3 regions of the Variovorax sp. YR634 genome follow, and region 2 is predicted to be linked to each of the others. Evidence: predicted binding sites of a transcription regulator. Region 2 holds the regulator's gene; each other region holds the start of a gene.
The links. The regulator sigma-54, encoded in region 2, starts transcription at its own class of promoters, with help from an activator protein. The targets are predictions, from matches to a motif close to TGGCANGNAANCTGCTTT.
Positions count from the first base shown of each region.

Region 1: BLV60_RS04845 (transglutaminase family protein) is a predicted target of sigma-54. The motif match lies at 1,551-1,568, and genes of this name have one in related genera.
Region 3: BLV60_RS21830 (pilin) is a predicted target of sigma-54. The motif match lies at 2,062-2,079, and genes of this name have one in related genera.

Region 1 covers NZ_FNOL01000002.1:139,944-147,004, reverse strand. Annotated here, with positions in the region: gene BLV60_RS04845 (transglutaminase family protein) at 1-1,477, opposite strand, end outside; gene BLV60_RS04840 (DNA internalization-related competence protein ComEC/Rec2) at 1,619-4,066, shown strand; gene BLV60_RS04835 (oxepin-CoA hydrolase, alternative type) at 4,212-5,060, shown strand; gene BLV60_RS04830 (circularly permuted type 2 ATP-grasp protein) at 5,159-6,655, shown strand; gene BLV60_RS04825 (alpha-E domain-containing protein) at 6,670-7,061, shown strand, end outside.
Region 2 covers NZ_FNOL01000004.1:353,424-360,484, reverse strand. Annotated here, with positions in the region: gene BLV60_RS10625 (phospholipase D family protein) at 1-505, opposite strand, end outside; gene rpoN (RNA polymerase factor sigma-54) at 516-2,117, opposite strand; gene lptB (LPS export ABC transporter ATP-binding protein) at 2,135-2,929, opposite strand; gene lptA (lipopolysaccharide transport periplasmic protein LptA) at 2,926-3,639, opposite strand; gene BLV60_RS10605 (thiol:disulfide interchange protein DsbA/DsbL) at 3,806-4,453, opposite strand; gene BLV60_RS10600 (SPOR domain-containing protein) at 4,596-5,357, opposite strand; gene argS (arginine--tRNA ligase) at 5,369-7,054, opposite strand.
Region 3 covers NZ_FNOL01000014.1:42,387-49,447, reverse strand. Annotated here, with positions in the region: gene BLV60_RS21835 (ATP-binding protein) at 1-1,914, shown strand, start outside; gene BLV60_RS21830 (pilin) at 2,140-2,628, shown strand; gene BLV60_RS21825 (hypothetical protein) at 2,683-2,910, opposite strand; gene BLV60_RS21820 (tetratricopeptide repeat protein) at 3,036-3,545, opposite strand; gene BLV60_RS21815 (hypothetical protein) at 3,690-3,920, shown strand; gene BLV60_RS21810 (type IV pilin protein) at 4,100-4,570, shown strand; gene BLV60_RS21805 (GspH/FimT family pseudopilin) at 4,570-5,190, shown strand; gene pilV (type IV pilus modification protein PilV) at 5,193-5,651, shown strand; gene BLV60_RS21795 (PilW family protein) at 5,660-6,844, shown strand; gene BLV60_RS21790 (pilus assembly PilX family protein) at 6,883-7,061, shown strand, end outside.

The sequences.
Region 1 (7,061 bases), on a different contig from region 2:
TCACCGCGTCGAGCTTCTGCGTGAACACGCGGCGCAGGCGCACACGTTCGAGTTCGTCGTCGAGCTTCGACTCGAAGGGATCGACGTTCACCGGCAGGCGGCGTTCGCGCCAGAGGTAGTAGTAGATGTCTTCGTAGCCTGGCTGGATGTAGCGCTCGGTCAGGCCGAGCTTGTGGGCCAGCACGGTGGTGAAGCGGCGCGCGTCTTCGCTCGTGTAGTGCGTGGGAAAGCGCTCGTCGGCAAACAGTTCGGGGTCGTGCCACAGCGTCTGGCCGTCGGCGCGCCAGAAGATCGACAGCGCCCAGCGCGGCAGTTGCTCGCCCGGGTACCACTTGCCCTGGCCGAAATGCAGGAAGCCGCCCTTGCCGTACTCGGCGCGCAGCTTGTGCACGAGCTCGGTGGCGTAGCCGCGCTTCGTAGGGCCGAGGGCGTCGGTGTTCCATTCGGGCGCGTCGCGGTCGCTGGTGGCCACGTAGGTCGGCTCGCCGCCCATGGTGAGGCGCACGTCGCCGGCCTTCAGGCGCGCGTCGACAGCGTCGCCCAGGGCCAGCACTTCGGACCACTGCTCTTCGGTGTAGGGCTTGGTGACGCGCGGCGATTCGTAGATACGCGTGACCTTCATCTCGTGGCCGAACTCGACCTCGGATTCGTCGACGCCGCCCTCGATGGGCGCCGCGCTCGAAGGCGTGGGCGTGCAGGCCAGCGGAATGTGGCCCTCGCCGGCCAGCAGGCCCGAGGTGGCGTCGAGGCCGATCCAGCCTGCGCCCGGCAGGAACACTTCGCACCAGGCGTGCAGGTCGGTGAAGTCGACCGTGGTGCCGCTCGGGCCGTCGAGCGCCTTCACGTCGGGCGTGAGCTGGATCAGGTAGCCCGAGACGAAACGCGCGGCCAGCCCGCAGTGGCGCAGCAGTTGCACCAGCAGCCAGCCCGAGTCGCGGCATGAGCCGCTGCCGCTGGTGAGCGTTTCTTCCGGCGTCTGCACACCGGGCTCCATGCGGATCAGGTAGTTGACATCTTGCTGGACCTGCTGGTTGATGCCGACCAGGAAGTCGATGGTGCGCTGCTCCTTGCGATCGATCTTGTCGAGGTAGGCCTGCAGCAGCGGCGTGGGCGCTTCGGTGACGAGGTAGGGCGCGAGCTCTTCGGCCTGCGAGGCCGTGTACTTGAACGGAAAGTTCTCGGCCTGCGGCTCGAGAAAGAAGTCGAAGGGGTTGTAGACCGCCATCTCGACCACGAGGTCGACCGTGACCTTGAACTCGCGCGTCTTCTCGGGGAACACGAGCCGCGCCTGGTAGTTGGCGAACGGGTCCTGCATCCAGTTGACGAAGTGCTCGGCCGGCTCGACCCGCAGCGAATACGAGATGACGTTGCTGCGGCAATGCGGCGCGGGACGCAAGCGCACGACCTGTGGGCCCAACTGCACCAGGCGGTCGTATTTGTAGTGGGTGACGTGGTGGAGAGCGGCGTGAATGGACATGCGTTTTTGTGTGCAGTACTGCGAGATTGCATCGAAAAGATGTCTCTTGTGAGACGCATACTAGCCCAGATGCCAAGCAATTAACGCGCCACTGAGCGTGACTTTGGGGAGGGTTTGCATCATGGGTTCGGGAGTTTTTCGTTGACGCCGTTTCGTGCGTCTGGCGGTGCCGTGGGTGGAGCGGGGGCGTTCGTAGCGCTGGGTGGCTCGCTGCTGGGAGCCGTCTTGCAACTGCAGCAGGCGGTGCTTTGGCCCGCGTGGGCGTACGCCGGATTGCTGTTCGCGGCCGCAGGCGGCCTGTGGTGGCGACGCATGCCGGGCAGGGGCCTGATGCTCATCGCCTTGCTATGCGGCGCGATGGCCGGCGCAGGGCTCGCGGGATGGCGCGCGGCGGTCTATGCGAACGGCGCGCTCGACCCGGCGCTCGAAGGGCGCGACCTGCATGTCACGGGCGTCGTATCGGAGATGCCCCAGCGAAACGAAGCTGGAACGCAGTTCCGTCTGGATGTCGAGTCCGCGGGTTGGGCTGATCCGGATGCGCAGGGGCGGCCCGCGGTGCCCGATCGCATTGCACTCGGCTGGTATGCCGAAGGCTCGAGCCTGTGGAGCCGTGCTTCCGAAAGCCGCACGCCCTTGGCCAGCACAGTCGGCTCCCTGCACGCCGGCGAGCGATGGCGGCTGACGGTGCGTCTGAAGGCGCCGCACGGCAGCCGCAATCCCCATGGCTTCGACAGCGAACTCTGGATGTGGGAGCAGGGCCTACATGCCAGCGGCTATGTGCGAACCGGCGCGCGCGATGCGGCGCCAATGCTGGTGGCAAGCACGTGGTGGCATCCCATCGAACGCGCACGCGAAGCCGTACGCGACGGCGTCTTCGAGCGCGTGCCCGACCGCGCCCAGGCCGGCGTGATCGCGGCCCTGGTCACCGGCGACCAGAGCGCCATCGACCGCTCGGGCTGGGACGTGTTCCGCGCCACGGGCGTGGCACACCTGATGTCGATCTCCGGTCTCCACGTCACGATGTTTGCCTGGCTGGCCGCGCACATCGTCGGCCTGCTCTGGCGGCGCAGCGCGCGGCTGATGCTGCGCTTGCCGGCGCAGCAGGCAGCGTTGATAGGCGGCGTGCTGCTGGCCACGCTCTACGCGCTCTTCAGCGGCTGGGGTGTGCCCTCGCAGCGCACTGTGTGGATGCTGGCGACGGTCGCGCTGCTGCGCCTCACGGGCCGGCGCTGGCCTTGGCCGCATGTGTGGCTGCTGACGGCGGCCGTGGTGGTCGCGCTTGATCCGTGGGCCTTGATGCAGGCCGGCTTCTGGCTGAGCTTCGTGGCGGTGGGCGTGTTGTTTGCCACGGACGCCGCGGTGCCGGGCGAGCGGAAGACCGGCGCCGCTTCCCGCCTGTTGCTGTTCTTTCGCGAGCAATGGGTCATCACGCTGGCAATCACGCCGCTGAGCCTGCTGCTGTTCCAGCAGGTGTCGCTGATCGGCTTGGTGGCCAATGCGGTGGCGATCCCCTGGGTCACGCTCGTGATCACGCCGTTGGCCATGCTGGGCGTGGCCGTGGCGCCGCTGTGGGACCTTGCAGCCCGGGCCGTGCAGATGCTGGCGCTGCTGCTGCAATGGCTGGCCGGGCTGCCGTATGCGACGCTGTCGATGGCCGCGCCGCCTTTGTGGATGGCCGCTTGCGGCGTGGCCGGCGGTGCATTGCTGGCCATGCGGCTATCTTGGTCGCTGCGCGCCCTCGGCATTCCGCTGCTGCTGCCAGTGTTGCTGTGGCAGGCGCCCCGGCCGGCGGCCGGCGAATTCGAGTTGCTCGCCGCCGACATCGGCCAAGGCAACGCGGTGCTCGTGCGCACCGCCACGCACAGCCTGCTCTATGACGCCGGCCCGCGCTACAGCCTTGAAAGCGATGCCGGCCATCGCGTGCTCGTGCCGCTGCTGCGGGCCTACGGCGAGCGCCTCGACATGCTGGTGCTGAGCCACCGCGACACCGATCACACCGGCGGTGCGCCCGCGGTGCTCGCGATGCAGCCGCGGGCCGAGCTGCTGAGTTCCCTCGAAGCCACGCATCCGCTGCAGGCGACGCTGGCGGCACGGCGTTGCGAGGCGGGGCAGGCCTGGACCTGGGACGGCGTGCGCTTCGAGGTGCTGCATCCGTTCGACACCGACTACCGCGGCTTCATCAAGCCCAATGCCGTCTCGTGCGTGCTGCGCATCGGCAACGGGCGCGCGGCGGCGCTGCTGGCCGGCGACATCGAGCGGCTGCAGGAGGCCGCGCTCGTCGTGCGCACGCCGGAACAGCTGCGGGCCGACGTGCTGCTGGCGCCGCACCACGGCAGCAAGACTTCGTCGAGCCCGGCTTTCCTCGATGCGGTGCAGCCGGGCATTGCCTTTGTCCAGGCGGGGTATCGCAACCGCTTCGGCCATCCGGCGCAGGAGGTGGCGGCGCGCTACCGGGACCGCGGCGTGCGGCTGGTCGAAAACACCCGCTGCGGCGCCGCGCACTGGACCAGCACACGCCCCGCCGACGTGGCCTGCGAGCGCGAGCGCCATGCGCGGTACTGGCAGCACAGCCCTGAAATCGTGAACTAATTGTCAAAAGTAGACCGAAAGGCCACTTGTCAGCGTGCTCGTACTGGCGTCCCATGCGTTGTATCGTTTGGCTACAACTCAGAAGAGGGGACAGCATGAACAACCGTCAAGGCCTTCGGTGGGACCTGTTTTCCGGGCATACGCCGTGACGGCCGCTGTTCCGGCCATCACCAGCACGAGCGCCGCGGCCGCACCCGGCGCGCGGCTCAAGATGCACCGCGAAGGCCCGGTGCTGGTGCTGACGCTGAGCAACCCCGCGGCGCGCAATGCGCTCAATCCGTCGGTCTACCGCGCGGCCGCCAAGGCGATGCGCGCCACCTCGGGTTTTCGCACCGTGCGTGCCATCGTGCTGTGCGGGGAGGGCGATCATTTCAGCGGCGGCGGCGACCTGCGGCGCCTGGCCCGGCAACGCAAGCTGCCGGCCGCCGAGCAGCATGGCCATATCGATGCGCTGCACGAATGGATCATGGCGATCCAGGAGGCTCCCCAGCCCGTTATTGCCGCTGTCGAGGGCGCTGCCATGGGCGGCGGCTTTTCGCTGTGCCTGGCCTGCGACCTGATCGTGGCCGCGGAAGACGCGAAGTTCGCCATGTCCTATGTGAATGTGGGCCTCACGCCCGACGGCGGCGGCACCGATTCGCTGGTGCGCGCGTTGCCGCCGCAGGCCGCCCTCGAAATGCTGCTCGACGGCACGCCCAGCACCGCGAAGCGGCTGCACGAACTGGGCGTGGTCAACAAGGTCGTGCCGCATGGGGAGGCCGGCGCCACCGCGCTCGCCTGGGCGCAACAGCTCGCGCGTGGCCCGTTCGAGGTGCAGGCGCGCATCAAGCAGCTCGTGTATTCGGCGCGTGGGCGCAGCCGGCGTGAGCAGCTCGACGCCGAGCGCGAATCCTTCCTGGCCAGCCTCTACAGCGACGAGAGCGGGGAGCGCATCAAGGGATTTCTCTCGCCCCGCAAGAAGCTGACGGCCAGCGAGGAAGGGCCTGAGCGCTGAGCGAAGAAAAAGTCTTCCGGCCCGTCTCCGGCCTTGGCATAAGGGGTTCTACTGGCCCTGAACTTGCTAAGCTATAGCTCAAGGAGATTGGTCGTTCCATGCACAAATTTGACGAGATGTATGAGCAGTTGCCCTATGCGGGGGCTGCAATCCGACAGCACTACAAGCGCTACGACCAATGGCTCGCGAAGCAACCCGGTGAGGTGATGCGTTCGCGGCGCGAAGAGGCGGAATTGATTTTCCGCCGGGTCGGTATCACCTTCGCGGTGTATGGCGCCAAGGACGAGGACGGCTCCGGCACCGAGCGGCTCATCCCGTTCGACCTGCTGCCTCGCATCATTCCCGCTCACGAGTGGGACAGCATGGAAAAAGGGCTGGTGCAGCGCGTCACGGCGCTCAACCGCTTTCTTCACGATGTCTACCATGACCAGGAAATCATCAAGGCCGGCATCATTCCGGCCGAGCAGATCCTGAACAACGCCCAGTTCCGCCCCGAGATGATGGGCGTGAACGTGCCGCACAACGTCTACTCGAACATCTCGGGCATCGACATTGTTCGTGCCCCCGATGCCGACGGCAACGGCGAGTACTACGTGCTCGAAGACAACCTGCGCGTGCCCAGCGGCGTGAGCTACATGCTCGAAAACCGCAAGATGATGATGCGGCTCTTCCCCGAGCTGTTCAACCAGAACCGCATCGCACCGGTCGCGCACTACCCCGACCTGCTGCTCGAAACCCTGCGCGCCAGTGCGCCGCCGGCCACGGCCGAGCCCACGGTGGTGGTGCTCACGCCCGGCATGTACAACAGCGCCTACTTCGAGCATGCCTTCCTCGCCCAGCAGATGGGCGTGGAACTGGTCGAGGGCCAGGACCTGTTCGTCAAGGACAACTTCGTCTACATGCGCACTACGCGCGGACCGCGCCGCGTCGACGTGATCTACCGCCGCGTGGACGACGACTTCCTCGACCCCGAGGTGTTCCGCCCCACGTCCACGCTCGGTACAGCCGGCCTGATGCGCGCCTACCGCGAAGGCAACGTCGTCATCTGCAATGCAGTGGGCACCGGCGTGGCCGACGACAAGTCGATCTACCCCTACGTGCCGAAGATGGTCGAGTTCTACCTCGGCGAAAAGCCGATCCTGAAGAACGTGCCCACCTACATGTGCCGCAACAAGGACGAGCTGCAATACACGCTCGACAACATGAAGGACCTGGTCGTCAAGGAAGTGCACGGCGCCGGCGGCTACGGCATGCTGATCGGCCCGGCCGCCACGCAGGCCGAGATCGAAGACTTCAAGAAGGCCGTGATCGCCAAGCCCGACGGCTACATCGCCCAGCCCACCCTGAGCCTGTCGACCTCGCCCACCTTCGTCGACGCCGGCATCGCGCCGCGCCACATCGACCTGCGCCCCTTCGTGCTCTCGGGCAGCGAGGTGCAGATGGTGCCCGGCGGCCTCACGCGCGTGGCGCTGAAGGAAGGCTCGCTGGTGGTCAACTCGTCGCAGGGCGGCGGCACCAAGGACACCTGGATTCTCGAAGCCGACCGCGCACCCAAGCCCAAGGCGGCGCCCGCGCAGTCGCAAAGCCAATCGTAGTAGGAGCACAACCGATGCTGTCTCGCACCGCCGACCATCTCTACTGGATGTCCCGCTACACCGAGCGCGCCGAGAACACGGCGCGCATGCTGGACGTCAACTACCAGACCTCCCTGCTGCCGCAGTCCGCCGAAGTGGCCAAGTACGGCTGGCAGGGTGTGCTCTCCATCAGCGAGCTGCTGCCCTGGTACAACAAGAAGTACGACCAGATCACGCCACACGACGTGATGGAGTTCATGGTCAAGGACGAGAGCAACGCCTCTTCGATCGTCTCCTGCCTGAAGGCCGCTCGCGAGAACGCGCGTGCCGTGCGCGGCGCGCTCACCACTGAAGCCTGGGAAACGCAGAACACCACCTGGCTCGAAGTCAACCGCATGCTGCGCGCAGGCGATTTCGAGCGCGACCC
Region 2 (7,061 bases):
AGAGCGAGGCGCTGAAGCGCTTCAGCAGGCTGCCGCGCCCGGCCGGGAACGGGTTGAACAGGCGCAGCTCCACGTTGGGCGTGGCGGCCAGGCCGAGCAGCAGCTCGTCTTCGCCGGAGGTGTAGAGGTCGTCCATCAGGAGCCGCACGCGCACGCCGCGCTGAGCGGCGTCGCGCAGGGTGCGCATCAGGTAGCGGCCGGTTTCGTCGTTCTCGATCTGGTAGTACTGCACGTCGAGCGTGCGCTGCGCGCGACGGGCCAGCTGGATACGGGTGTCGAAGGCGAAGTCGCCGCCGGGCATGAGGCGAAAGCCGCTCAGGTCGGGGTCGGGCTGCGAGGCCAGCGCGATCTTGCCGAGCGCGGTGTCGGCTGACACGGCCATGGCCTTGGTGGGCGGGCGCGGCGCCTCGTCGGGCAATGTGGCGCAGCCTGCGAACAGCAAGACCGCCGCCATGACGAAAACCCAATGCCCACAACGCGAAAGCGACAGCAGGCGACGAGTCATCGGTGGCTTTCTACAGGGCCTTGCGAAGGTTGGCGGGCGCGATGCGCAGCGCCTCGCGGTACTTGGCCACGGTGCGGCGCGCGCACTCGATGCCCTGCTCTTTCAGCATCTCGGAGATCTGGCTGTCCGACAGCGGCTTCTTGATGCTCTCGGAGCTGACGAACTGCTTGATCAGCGCGCGCACCGCGGTGCTCGACGCATTGCCGCCGGTTTCGGTGCCCAGCGCCGAGCCGAAGAAGTACTTGAGCTCGACCGTGCCGAAGGGCGTGGCCATGTACTTGGCGGTGGTCACGCGCGAGATGGTCGATTCGTGCAGGCCCAGCTCGTCGGCGATCTCGCGCAGCACCAGCGGACGCATCGCGAGTTCGCCGTGCACGAAGTAGCTCTTCTGCCGCTCGACGATGGCGTTGCTCACGCGCAGGATGGTGTCGAAGCGCTGCTGGATGTTCTTGATGAACCAGCGCGCCTCCTGCAGCCGCTGCGACAGCGCCTGGCTGCCTTCGCCCTTGTGCGACTTGAGCGCGCCGGCATAGATGTCGTGCACGCGCAGGCGCGGCATCACCTCGGGGTTCAGCATGACGCGGAACTTCACGTTGGTGCCGCGGCCCGTCTTGGTGACGATCACGTCGGGAATGACGATGTTGCGCTCGACGTCTACAAAGCGCCGGCCCGGCTTGGGCTCGAGCCGCGCGATGATCTGCAGCGCCGAGCGCACCAGCTCCTCGTTGCTGCGGGTGAGCGTGGCCAGGCGCTTGAAGTCGCGGCGCGCGAGCAGCTCCATCGGCTGCTTGCAGATGGCGATGGCGATCTTGCGAACCAGCTCTTCCTCGTCGGTCTCGTCCTCGCGGGCCAGGGCGCGCAGCTGGATGCCCAGGCATTCGCCGAGGTCGCGCGCGCCGACGCCGGCCGGCTCCAGGCTCTGCAGCAGGCCGAGCGCCACCTGAAAGTGATGCACGAGGTCGTCGAACTGGTCGTTGTCGTCGCCGGCCAGGCCCGAGGCCAGTGCGGGCAGCGAGTCTTCCAGGTAGCCGTCGTCGTTGAGCGATTCGATGAGAAAGCGCAGCGCGGCGCTGTCGTTCTCGTTCAGGCGCAGGCTCAGGGCCTGGCGGTGCAGGAAGGACTGCAGCGACTCCTGGCTGCGCGCGAGTTCGGTGGCGTCGGCACGTTCGTCGTCGCCCAGGTTGTTCTGGCGCGCGGGCGCATCGCTGCCCCATTCGCTGTCGTCGGGCGCCATGTCGACGGTGCCGTCGCCTTCCCAGTCGGGCTCGCGCTCGGTGATTTCGGCAGCGGGGCCGTCGGTGTCGGCCGTGGTGGTTGTGCTGGTTTCGGTGGAAGCAGTGGACGCGCTGGCGGCGGGCGAAGCGAAGTCGCTTTCGCCGTCGCCGCTATCGCCGCCGTCGTCGCGCGGCACCGGCGCATCGGCCGTGTCGAGCCCGAATTCCTCACGCGCCGCTTCTTCCGCGGTGCGCTCGAGGAACGGGTTCTCGTCGAGCATCTGCTCCACCTCCTGGCTCAGTTCGAGCGTGGAGAGTTGAAGCAGCCTGATCGACTGCTGCAGCTGTGGCGTCAACGCCAGATGCTGCGAGACGCGAAGGGATAGCCCTTGCTTCATGGGAACCGCTCCCGCCCTTACATGCGGAAGTGTTCGCCCAAGTACACCCTGCGTACTTCGGCGTTGTCGACGATCTCCGAGGGTGTGCCTTGTGCCAGCACATGCCCGTCGCTGATGATGAAAGCGTGATCGCAGATGCCCAGCGTTTCACGCACGTTGTGGTCGGTGATGAGCACGCCGATGCCGCGCTCCTTCAGGAAACTGATGATCCGCTGGATCTCGATCACCGCGATCGGGTCGATGCCGGCGAAGGGCTCGTCCAGCAGGATGAAGCGCGGCTGCGTAGCCAGCGCACGCGCAATTTCGACGCGGCGGCGCTCGCCGCCCGACAGCGCGAGCGCGGGCGAATCGCGCAGGTGGTCGACGCGCAGGTCGGCCAGCAGCTCGGCCAGGCGCTCGTCCATGTGCTGCTTCGACAGCGGCGCCATCTTGCCGTTCTCGTCGGGCTCGCTCTGGAGCTCGAGCACGGCGCGCACGTTTTCCTCGACCGTGAGCTTGCGGAAGATCGAGGCTTCCTGCGGCAGGTAGCTCAGGCCCATGCGGGCGCGGCGATGGATCGGCATGTGGGCGATGGGCTCGCCGTCGATGCTGATGTCGCCCGCGTCGGCACGCACCAGCCCCACGATCATGTAGAACGAGGTGGTCTTGCCCGCGCCGTTCGGCCCGAGCAACCCGACGACTTCGCCCTTCTGCACGTCGAGCGAGACGTCTTTCACGACCGTGCGGCTGCCGTAGCTCTTCTTCAGGCCGCGCGCGATCAGGCGGCTGCCCGGTGCGCCGTTGGCGTCCTGCGTTCCTGCGGTTTCGATCACTTGCGGGTTTCTCCCTGGTCACTGAGCGTGGTGCTCTGGCGCAGGCCCTTGCCGGGTGCGGGCGTGGGCGCCGGCGGCGGCGCCTTCGCGCCGGCCGGGGCCGAGGCACCGGCTGCCGGTGCGGTGGCGGCCTTGGGGGTCAGGATGGTCTTGACGCGCCCGCCCGGGGTGGACGCGTTGACGGCGGTGTTCGGCGGCACGGTGGAACCGTTGACCGTGTAGGTGTCGTTGCTCTGGTCGTAGACGATCAGCGCGCCCTGGCTCTCGTCGTTCGGCGTGGCGCCGAGCAGGCGGCGCATGGTGGCGTTGCGGATGAACTTGACGTTGTCGGCGCGGCTGTCGTACTCGATGACTTCCGACTCGCCCTCGATCCACTCGTCGGGCGCATTGCGTTTCTGCTTGTAGTAGGCCCGCTTGCCCGGTGCCGCCGTGACCACGCCGTACTGGTAGCCCTCGGGGTCCTGGCGTACATCCATGCGTGCGCCGCGGATGATGATCGTGCCCTTCGTAACGAGCACGTTACCGGTGAACACGCTGGTCTGCTTCAGGTCGTCGTAGCGCATCGAGTCCGACTCGATGTTCATCGGCTTGGTGCGGTCGGCGGTTTCGGCCAGTGCGCCCGAGGCAAGGCCGGCCAGCAACAGCGCGCCGGCGGCCAGGCGGCCGATGCGACGGAGGAAGGGAGTGGTGGGGTGAGGGTGCAATGTCATAGAGGCACGAAACTTGCTCGGCATTGTATGCGGCTGATTGCGTCAGCCCCGCACGCACAGATGAAAAAGCCCGCCGATGCGGGCTTGACTTTCTTCCTGGATTTCTCTCGGGAATTCCTCCAGGAACACCGCGGAACCGGCTCCGCCGGACCGCGATCCTGGGGGGTCAGCCCTTCTTCGCTTCGCCGATCAAATAGTTCACGACCTGAAGCACTTTGGTCATGTTGCCGGCGGTTTCGCCGTCCACGTACCAGCGGCCGGCCACGGCCATTGCCGGCACGCCAGCCACCTTGTAGGCGTCGGTCATTTGCGAGGCGCGCTTGGCCTTGCTGGCCACGCCGAAGGAGGTGAAGACTTCCTTGAACTTGGCGCCGTCCAGGCCGTTCGCGGCGGCCCAGGCAATGATGTTGGCGTCGCCGTTCACGTTCTGGCGCTGCGCGTGGATCGCGTTGAACACCTTCGGCTGATATTCGTCGACCTTGCCCATGGCTTCGAGCGCGTAGTACAGGCGCTGCTTGGCTTCGACGTCGTTGCCCACGAAAGGCACCGGGATGCGGCGGAAGGCGACTTCCTTGGGCACCGTCTTGATCCAGGCCTCCAGCGCCGGCTCGAAGTCGTTGCAATGCGGGCAGTTGTACGAGAAGAACTCGACCACCTCGATCTTGCCGGCGGGCGCGTCGACCGGCACGCGCTTGTCGAGCACCAGGTACTCGGTGCCGGCCTTGGGCGCACGCGCCTGGGCGTGGGCCGGGTTGGCAGCCAGGGACAGCAGCCCGAGCGAAGTGGCGGCCAGCGAAAAGTCACGACGTTTCATTGAAAGAGCTCTCCAGTTGTTACGGCAGACTGAGCCGGCGCGCGGCGGGGAGTTCCCCCTCATCCGGCGCGCCCGAGGCAGTGGATGGTGGCGGCAAACGCCGCGCGGCGAAGCTTAGGGGCTATTTGTGTCGGCTGCCGGGTCAGCGCTGCACGCGAACCAGCGCCGAATCCATGCCGCCGCCGTCAAGCCGCTCCTTGAGGCGGTCGGCGTCGTCCTTCTTGTTGAAGGGGCCCGCGCGCACGCGGTAGACGGTGCGGCCCGCCTGCTCGCGCTCGGTGACCTTGGCCTCGACGCCCATCAGCGACAGCTTGGCGCGCTGCGCCTCGGCGTCGTCAGTGGTGCGGAAGGCGCCGGCCTGCACGAAGTACATGAACGGATCGGGGCCCGAACTGCTGCCGGCATTGCTGTTGCTGCTCGGTGCGGCCGACGCGGTGGTCGTGCTGCCGGAGCTGGCGCCGCCGCCCGAGCGCGCCCTGGCCAGGTCGCCCAGCGGATCATTCGACGGCGGCAGGGCATTGGCTTCGGCCGGCACCGGCGCAGGGCGCGGCGGCTTGGGCGCCACCACCACGGGCACCGGCGGTGCGGTCGTGGGCGGGGCGGTGGCAGGGGCCACGGCGGTGGTGGCCGGCTCGCCGGTGACGGGGTTGACCGGGCCGGTGGGTGCGGGCGCCGGCTTGGCGGCGCCTGCCTTGCCGGCCAGCGGCGCGTTCGGGTCCCAGTCGCGGTTCTTGCGGGCTTCGGCCTCGTCCTGCTCGGCGCCGCCGCGCTGCGTCTTGGTCACGAACGGGATCGGCACCTTGGTCACGTAGACCGCGATGCCCAGCGCGACGCCCAGGCCGAGCACCAGCCCGATGATCAGGCCGATGACGATGTTGCCGCGTTGTCTGGTTGTCTTCTTCATGGTGAGGAGGTTCACATCTTGCTCGGCGCACTGACGCCGAGAATCGCGAGGCCATTGTGCAGCACCTGCGCGGTCGCGGCGACCAGCGCCAGGCGGGCCAGCTTGACCTTTTCGTCGTCGACCAGGATGCGCTCGGCGTCGTAGTAGCTGTGGTAGCTGGCGGCCAGCTCGCGCAGGTAGAACGTGACGTCGTGCGGGGCGAAGTCCTTCGACGCGGCCGTCAGCATGGCCGGGTACTTGGCCAGCAGCAGCATCAGCGCCTGGGCGGCCGGGCTTTCGAGCGGCGACAGGTCTACATCCTTCAGCGTGGCCGCGTCGCCGCCCCAGCCGGCCAGCACCGAGCAGATGCGCGCATGCGCGTACTGCACGTAATAAACCGGGTTGTCGTTGTTTTTCGTCACCGCGAGGTCGACATCGAAGGTGTATTCGGTGTCGGGCTTGCGGCTGAGCAGGAAGAAGCGGATGGCGTCGGTGCTGGTCCACTCGATCAGGTCGCGCAGCGTGACGTAGCTGCCGGCGCGCTTGCTGATCTTGACCTCTTCGCCGCCCTTCATGACGCGCACCATGGTGTGCAGCACGTAGTCGGGATAGCCCTCGGGAATGCCTTCGCCCGCCGCCTGCAGGCCGGCGCGCACGCGCGCGATGGTGCCGTGGTGGTCGGTGCCCTGGATGTTGATGACCTTGTGGAAGCCGCGCTCCCACTTGGCGATGTGATACGCGACGTCGGGCACGAAGTACGTGTACGTGCCGTCCTGCTTTTTCATCACGCGGTCTTTGTCGTCGCCGTAGTCGGTCGACTTCAGCCACAGCGCGCCGTCTTGTTCGTAGGTCTTGCCGGCGGCCACGAGCTTCTGCACGGCAGCTTCGACGCGGCCGCTGGTGTAGAGGCTGGACTCCAGGTAGTACTGGTCGAAATGAACGCGGAAGGCCTGCAGGTCGAGGTCTTGCTCGCGGCGCAGATAGGCCACGGCGAACTCGCGGATCGCGTCGATATCGTCGATGTTTCCGCTGGCGGTGACTTCGCGGTCTTCCGACTTGACGGTCTTCTTCGCCTTGAAGTCTTCGGCGATGTCGGCGATGTAGTCGCCGTTATAGGCAGGGGCCTTCTCGCCGCTGGGCCATTCGGCGTCGCCGGGCTTGAAGCCGCGGGCGCGCAGCTGCGTGCTGGTGGCCAGCGTCTGGATCTGCACGCCGGCGTCGTTGTAGTAGTACTCGCGCCAGACGCTTTCGCCCTGCGAGGCGCGCAGGTTGCAGATGGCGTCGCCCAGTGCCGCCTGGCGGCCGTGGCCGACATGCAGCGGGCCGGTCGGGTTGGCCGAGACGAACTCGACCAGCACCTTTTCGCCGGTGGCGGGCTGTTGCCCGAAAGTATTCTCGGCCGACAGCACCTCGCGCACGATCTGCTGCTTGGCCGTCGTCTTCAGGCGGATGTTGAGAAAGCCGGGCCCGGCGATCTCGATGGCCTCGACCCATTGGCCGAAAGCGGAGGTGGCGAGCAGCGCAGCGCTCAGTTGCTCGGCCAGCTCGCGGGGCTTGCGCCCCAGCGGTTTGGCGAGCTGCATGGCGGCCGTGCTGGCGAAATCGCCATGCGCAGCCACCTTGGGCGACTCGAACGCGGCTTTGGAGCCAGCGCCGGGCGAGAAGGATTCGAGCGTGTTCGCGAGCGCCGCGAGCAGCTCCTGTTTGACCAATAGCATCCGGGAA
Region 3 (7,061 bases), on a different contig from region 2:
CGCGACGAGGCAGAGGTACGGCTGTACTTCTTCACGCCGCTGCCGTTCGCGGGCACCACAGGGCCTGTCGCGGCGACGGAGAACGGGCATGACGCAGCGCAGCCGGTGCCGCGCCGCATCGCCGATACCTTCGCCGGAGCCGGCTTTCTGCGGGTCCAGGCGAGGGGTGGGCCGGGGGGCGGCGGTGGCGGACCGGGAGGTCCCGGTGGACCTGGAGGCATGGCGTTTCCGGGTGGGATGGGCCCCTCGGGCGGCGGCTTCGGCACTGACAGGGGCCCGAGAGGGAACACCACAGGCACTCCACCGCCGCCGCCTGGCGGCACGACAACGAATTCCGCGCCGGGCAACGCGCCGGCCACTGCACCGGATGCACCAGTCGGTACATCCGCCCCCACGCCCGCGGCCGGAAACCCTCCAGGCAGCACGGTAGCGGCGCCCCCTGGTAGCGGCGCAGGCCCCGTCGGCACACCGCCATCGCCCGGATCGGCGGCACCGAACACGGCGACCACGCCGGGCTCGGCGACTGCACCAGGCTCAACGACCGCGCCGGGCGCGCCCGGTGCCGCCCCTCCACCAGGCCTCTCGCCCACGGCGCCGCCATCGGGTCCCGCCCAAGGCCAGCCCGGAGCCCCTTCCATACAGTCAGGGCCCTCCATGCGAGCCTTGCCGCCGGTCATCGAAAGCCACCCACGCCACGAGGCCCCCGCCAGGGCTGAGGCGCCTGTTGCAGCCCCTCCCGCGCAGTCGCCGCGCGCCAAGCCCGCCACGCGGCCGTCCTCGGCCAGCACGCCACCGGCGACCGCGGCTGCACCGCCACGCGTCGTCACCCCCGCCGAACCGCCCCGTGCGTCCAGAGACACCGACACGACGATCACGACGCCCATTGCGACCACCGACAACGAACGCCCCGCCGCGCGCGGCCTCTTCGGGCTCGCTCCCGCGCCGTTCGTCGAAGGCGACTTCATCGCCGCGGTCTACACGCCCGAAGGCAGTTGGGTGGTCGTGCAGCCGGTGCCCGAGTCTTTTCCGAACGCATGGCAGCGCCGCGTGCTGCTGTGGTTCCTGATCGCCGCGGCAATCGTCGCCCCCGCGGGCTGGCTGTTCTCGCGCCGGCTGGTGCGGCCGATTGCCGGCTTCGCACGCGCGGCCGACCAGCTGGGGCGCGACCCTGCGGCGCCGGTGCTGGCACTGGAGGGCCCCGCCGAGATCGGTCGCGCAGCACAGGCCTTCAACCGCATGCAGGCGCGGCTGCGCAGCTTCGTCGACGACCGCACGGTGATGATCGGCGCCATCAGCCACGACCTGCGCACGCCCCTCACGCGGCTGCGCTTTCGCATCGAGGACGTGCCCGACGATGTACGCGCCGGCATGCTCGAAGACGTCCAGGAGATGGAGCTGATGATCGGCTCCGTGCTCAGCTTCATCCGCGATGCCTCGGTGGTGAGCGCGCGAGAGCGCATGGACCTCTCGAGCCTTGTCGAGGACGTGGTCGAGCAGGCCATCTTCGTCGGCAAGAACGTGCAGCTGCGACGCGTCGAGAGCGCGCAGGTGGAGGTCGACCCGATCGGCATGCGCCGCGTGCTCGACAACCTGATCGAGAACGCCGTCAAGTACGGGCACCTGGCACGCGTGCGGCTGTTCACCGATGGGCATGACGCCGTGGTCGAGATCGGCGATCGTGGGCCGGGGCTGCCCGCAAACGAAATCGAGCAGGTGTTCAAGCCGTTCTATCGGACTGCGCAGGCGCGGTCCTCGCGTGCTGCGGGCAGCGGCCTTGGTCTGGCGGTATGCCGCTCCATCGCGCGCGCGCATGGTGGCGATGTCGTGCTGAGATCCGGCTCACACGGGCTTGTTGCGCAGGTTCGCGTACCGCTGGCGCTCGAGGCACAACGGCTGGCGTCTGCGGCGCACTGAGCAAAGCCGGCGCACACGCGCGATGACACCACCCTTCAGATGCCATGGCACGCGCCGCCGCGCGTCATAGTGAAGCGGCACGAACGGGTCCGCGCCTTTACCTCCTGAAACACCTGTCGAAACACGCATGAACCACCGCAGGACGGGTGGCATGCGGACTGCAGAAAGAAGCTCGTCCCGGTGAGTTTTTCCGGGCGCACTTTTCTCAACCGCAGGAGTTTCACAATGAACCATCGTTCCTTCGCACGCAACGTGCAAAAGGGTTTCACCCTCATCGAGTTGATGATCGTCGTGGCGATCATCGGCATTCTGGCTGCTATTGCGATTCCGCAGTACCAGACCTACGTCGCGAAATCGCAAGTAGCCCGCGCCATGGGGGAAACCGGCGCCCTGAAGACGGCGTATGAAGATTGCCTGAACAATGGAATGACTGCTGTGGCTGCCTGCGACCTTGGCGCCACCAGCTCCGGCATCTTGAGCTTGACCTCGCCCCTGGTTTCGACGGCTGGCACGTCACTCGGCACATCCACCACAAATACTGTCGCTCTGACTACCACCGGCACCATTGCAGGCAGCTTCGCCGGCCAAGCGGCTGCAATCCTGAAAACGACCCCCTTCACGATCACCTGGACTCGTACCGCCGAAGGCAGCTGGAGCTGCAAGACTACGGCTGACTCGAAGTACGCACCGGCGGGCTGCCCTAACGGCACCTGATTCAGCCGCATCGCTTAACGCAAGCCGCCTTCTGGCGGCTTTTTTGCGTCTGCGTCAGGGCGACGAGATCTGTTGCGCGCTGGCCTTGCGGTATGCGGCCTCCACCAGCGCCTCGCACTGCCCCGCACCCGTGGTATCGAGACAGCCTCGCTGAAAGAGCTGATACATATCGAGCGCCGCGCGAGCCGCCAGTCGCTCACCTGTTGACGAAGGCGGCGCGTCAGCACACTCGTAGAGATCCGGCACTCCCGCCGCATTGCATTTCTGCTGCGCGACGATCATGCTGCGCACCGCGACATCCGCACCGAAATCGGCCGGCTCATCACCAGGCCTACGTGAGCCTCCGCAAGCTGCCAGTGCTGTGAGTACGAGTGCAGGGCAAACAATCCACGCAGCCAACCGCATGCCTACGGCTCGCCGCATCCCGCCCTCATGCCCTGAATCTGCTGGCAAGCCACCGGATGCCCCAACGACGCCGCCTTGGCAATCCACATGATTGCGAGGCTGTCGTCCTTCGGCACGCCCAGGCCCGATGCATGGCAGTTGCCTAGCCACTGCATAGCATCGGCATTGCCTTGCGCAGCCGCCAGGTCGAACCAGTAGACGGCCGCATTGAAGTGGCCCGCGACGAAGAACATCCCGCCGACATCGGCCTGCGCATTCGCATCACCGCTGTCGGCCTTCACGATCATGTGCAGGTCTTCGTCAGACAGCTCGAGCTTGATCAGACCAACGATTTGCGCGAAGGCGAGCATCGCCCGTCCCCGTGCGTCTTCCTTGTGCTTGGCGATGGTGCCGTCGGACACGCGACGCCACAGCGTGCGCTTGCTGATGCCGGTCATCGCGATGGCGGCCTCGAGGCTGATGGCGTCCGACCTCAGCTCCGGGCCGCCCTCGGGCTCGAGGCCGTCGTGCACATGCGGCAACGTCTCGCTCTCAGTCGCCTTCCGGCGTCGGCTGCTGCGAGGCAGCCGCTGCCGTACCGTCATTTCCGGGATGCACTGCCAGGGGGTGGTGGCCTGCCGCCGTCCTGCGCGGGCTTGGTGAAGCCTGCCTTGGTCATGCACGCGGTCATCGCGGTCTCGTCGGGGCCGCCGTTCGAATCCTTGGCCACGCTGGCCGCGCAGGTCTTCAACGCAGCATCAACCGCTGAATTGCCGCCAGTGCTGCCGGTGCTTGCACTGCTGCTTTCCGTGGTCGTCGACGCAGCCCAAGCCGCGGCCGAACATCCCACCAGACACGCAATCCCAAGGGACAGCAACATCTTCTTTTTCATCGATCACTTCTCCTGAACATCGGTCGATCCGATACAGCAGTGATGCTGGGCAACAAAGTCGGAGAAACGTCGGATTCACTGCACCCGCGCGCACACAAACCCCAACGCATCAGCCAGCTTTCTCCCAAATTGCATGTTCGACTCGGCGTCCAGGAAGTTTCTGATTGCTTCCGGTACACGAGGAGAAGAACCACCATGACGCGGCTGCAGAAGAAGCCTCCAGAGCTCCGTGCGCGAGCGCCCGGCTTCACCTTGATCGAGGTGATGGTCACCGTGGCGATCGTGGCGATCCTGGCGTCCCTCGCCCTGCCCTCCTACACGGACTACGTCCGGCGCGGCCGCATCCCGGAGGCGACCTCCAATCTCTCTGCCAGCAACGCAAAGATGGAGCAGTGGTTCCAGGATGCCAAGAGCTACTACGCCACCGGGTCCACCAGTGCATGCGGCGTGAGCATCTCGAATACCAACCTGAAGTACTTCACGCTCACCTGCTCGCCCAGTTCGTCCACGAGCTACACCATCACTGCCACCGGCACGTCCACCATGGCCGGCTTCGTCTACACCATCGACCAGGACGGCACGCGGACTACCACCATCACCGGCGTTTCCGGATGGACCGCAACCTCGTCGAGCTGCTGGATCACAACTAGGGGCGGGAGTTGCTGATGCGCATGCGGCAGCCTTCGTCGGCGGGGTTCAGCTTGATCGAGTTGATGGTGGCTATCACGCTCTTGGCGATCCTGACTTTGCTGGCCGCACCCGGGTTCAGTGACTGGACACGCAACAACCGCCTGCGCAGCACGGCCGAGTCGCTGCGCTCCGATCTGCAGACGGCCAGGGCGGAAGCCATCCGCCGCAACACCGGCACGCGATTGCAGTTCGTCAGCTCACTGGACGCCAGTTGCGCGTTGAGTACCAGCGTGGCGATCTGGGTGGTGAACGCCGGCATCTCCCAGACACCGGCCGGCGCCTGCGGCAATGCCCCGAGCGCCACCAGCACGCCCTACCTGATCAGCAAGAGCCCGATCGAATCCAGCAAGAGCTCGGATCTGGTGCTCACCGCAACGCGCAGCACCGTAGGCTTCGATGCATTGGGCCGCCAGTCGGCCACGAGCAACCCGACCACGTCGGTCGCCACGCTGACGGTGCAGCTGACCAGCGCCAGCAGCACCTGCGTCGCCTCCGGCGGCTCGGTGCGCTGCCTGAACGTGATCGTCTCGCCGGGCGGTGATACCCGCATCTGCGACCCCGCGCGCAGCGGGAGCACCGACCCCATGACCTGCTGACCATGCCGCGCCGCCAAACACCTTCATCCGCCATGGGCGGCTTCACCCTCATCGAGGTGATGGCCGCGCTGCTCATCTTCGCCGTCGGCCTGCTGGGCATCACCGGCCTCTATGCCAGCGCGGCGCGCACCGCTACTGGCGCCGAATTCCGTACGACCGCCGCCATGCTCGCCAGCGACCTGATCAGCCGCATGTGGATGAGCGACCGCACAGCGGCCACCCTCCAGGCCAACTACGGGAGCACGGCCGCCGGCACGGGCTACACGAGCTGGAAGGCCACCGTCGACAAATCGAACCTGCCGGGCATCGGCAGCCTGCCGCCGACCGTCACTTTCAGCACGGTAGCCGGCGGCGGCAGCTCGGCCGTCAGCAGCAGTCTGGCCACCATCACCATCTACTGGAAAGGCCCAGGCGACAGCAGCGCCCACCAGTACGTGGCCATGGCCCAGATGAAGCCGTGAGAACCTTCATGCCCGCCCCACGCCCCATTCGCAGCCAGCACGGCTTCAGCATCATCGAACTCATGGTCGGCCTGCTGGTCGGCATGCTGGCGGTGCTGATCGTTGTGCAGTTGCTGTACTCCACAAGCACACAGCAGCGGCTGACCAGCACCAGCGGCGACGCTGAAATCAACGGCGCCACGGCCACCCACATCCTGACGCGTGAACTGAGCCAGGCCGGCCTTGGCATCAGTGCCTACACGCTGCTGGGCTGCAGTCTCACGTACACCACGACCTCCGACAGCAAGAGCGTCACGCTGTCGTCGCTGGCCCCGGTCACGGTCAATCCCGGCACTTCGCTGGTGCCCGCGGGCGACACCGGCACCGACACGCTGCTGGTCGTCAGCGGCAGTTCAGCCAGCCCCACCGAGGGGGACGCTCTCGCGGGCACCAGCACCGCAACCAGCTACACCGTGACCACCCCGTCGTCCTTCGCCACGGGTGACTGGGTGATGGCCGCCTCGACCACGCGCGACAGCACCTCTTCATGCGCCATGACTCTGGGCAAGGTGACTGCCATTGCAAGCTATGTGCTGACTGTGTCCAGCGGCACCGCGGGCCTGGCGTCAGCGGAGGCCGCCGTCTACAACCTGGGGGCCGCCCCTGTCATCCATGCCTATGCGATCCGCAACGGCAACCTCACCGTGTGCGACTACGCGGCCTACAACTGCGGCGACACCAGCTACACCACCACGCTCAACAGCAGCGTCTGGGTTCCGGTGGCCAGTCACGTCGCCAGCCTGCGGGCCCAGTACGGCCGCGACACCAGCGACCTGAGCACCCCGAAGATGGACGGCGTGGTCGACAGCTACGACCAGACCACCCCCGGCAGCACGAGCGATACCTCGGGCCTGTCCAGCTACTGTGGCTGGCTGCGGGTGGTTGGCCTGCGGCTCGCGGTGGTCGCGCGCAGCCAGCAATACGACAAGGACTCGGTCACCACCACCGCACCCACCTGGTCCGGCAGCAGCGCCAACACCAGCACCACCAGCACGCTGACCACCGTGACGCCCACCGCCCTGGCGATCGACCTCAGCACCAACTCGGATTGGAAGCACTACCGCTACAAGACCATCGAGACCACGGTGCCGCTGCGCGACATCATCTGGAACGGCAACCAGGTCACCTACCAGAGCGGAGACGTCGCATGCTGAGCCCACAGCGCAGGCAACGCAGGCAGAGTGGCTTCGTCATGATCATCGTCCTGATTGCGCTGGCGATCATGAGCATGGCCGCTATCGGCCTCATGCGCACCGTCTCCAGCTCGGCGAGCATCGCCGGCAACCTAGCCTTCGAACAGGCGGCTGCCACCTCTGCCGACCAGGCGGTGGAGACGGCGGTGACCTGGCTGGAGAACAACAGCGGACAGAC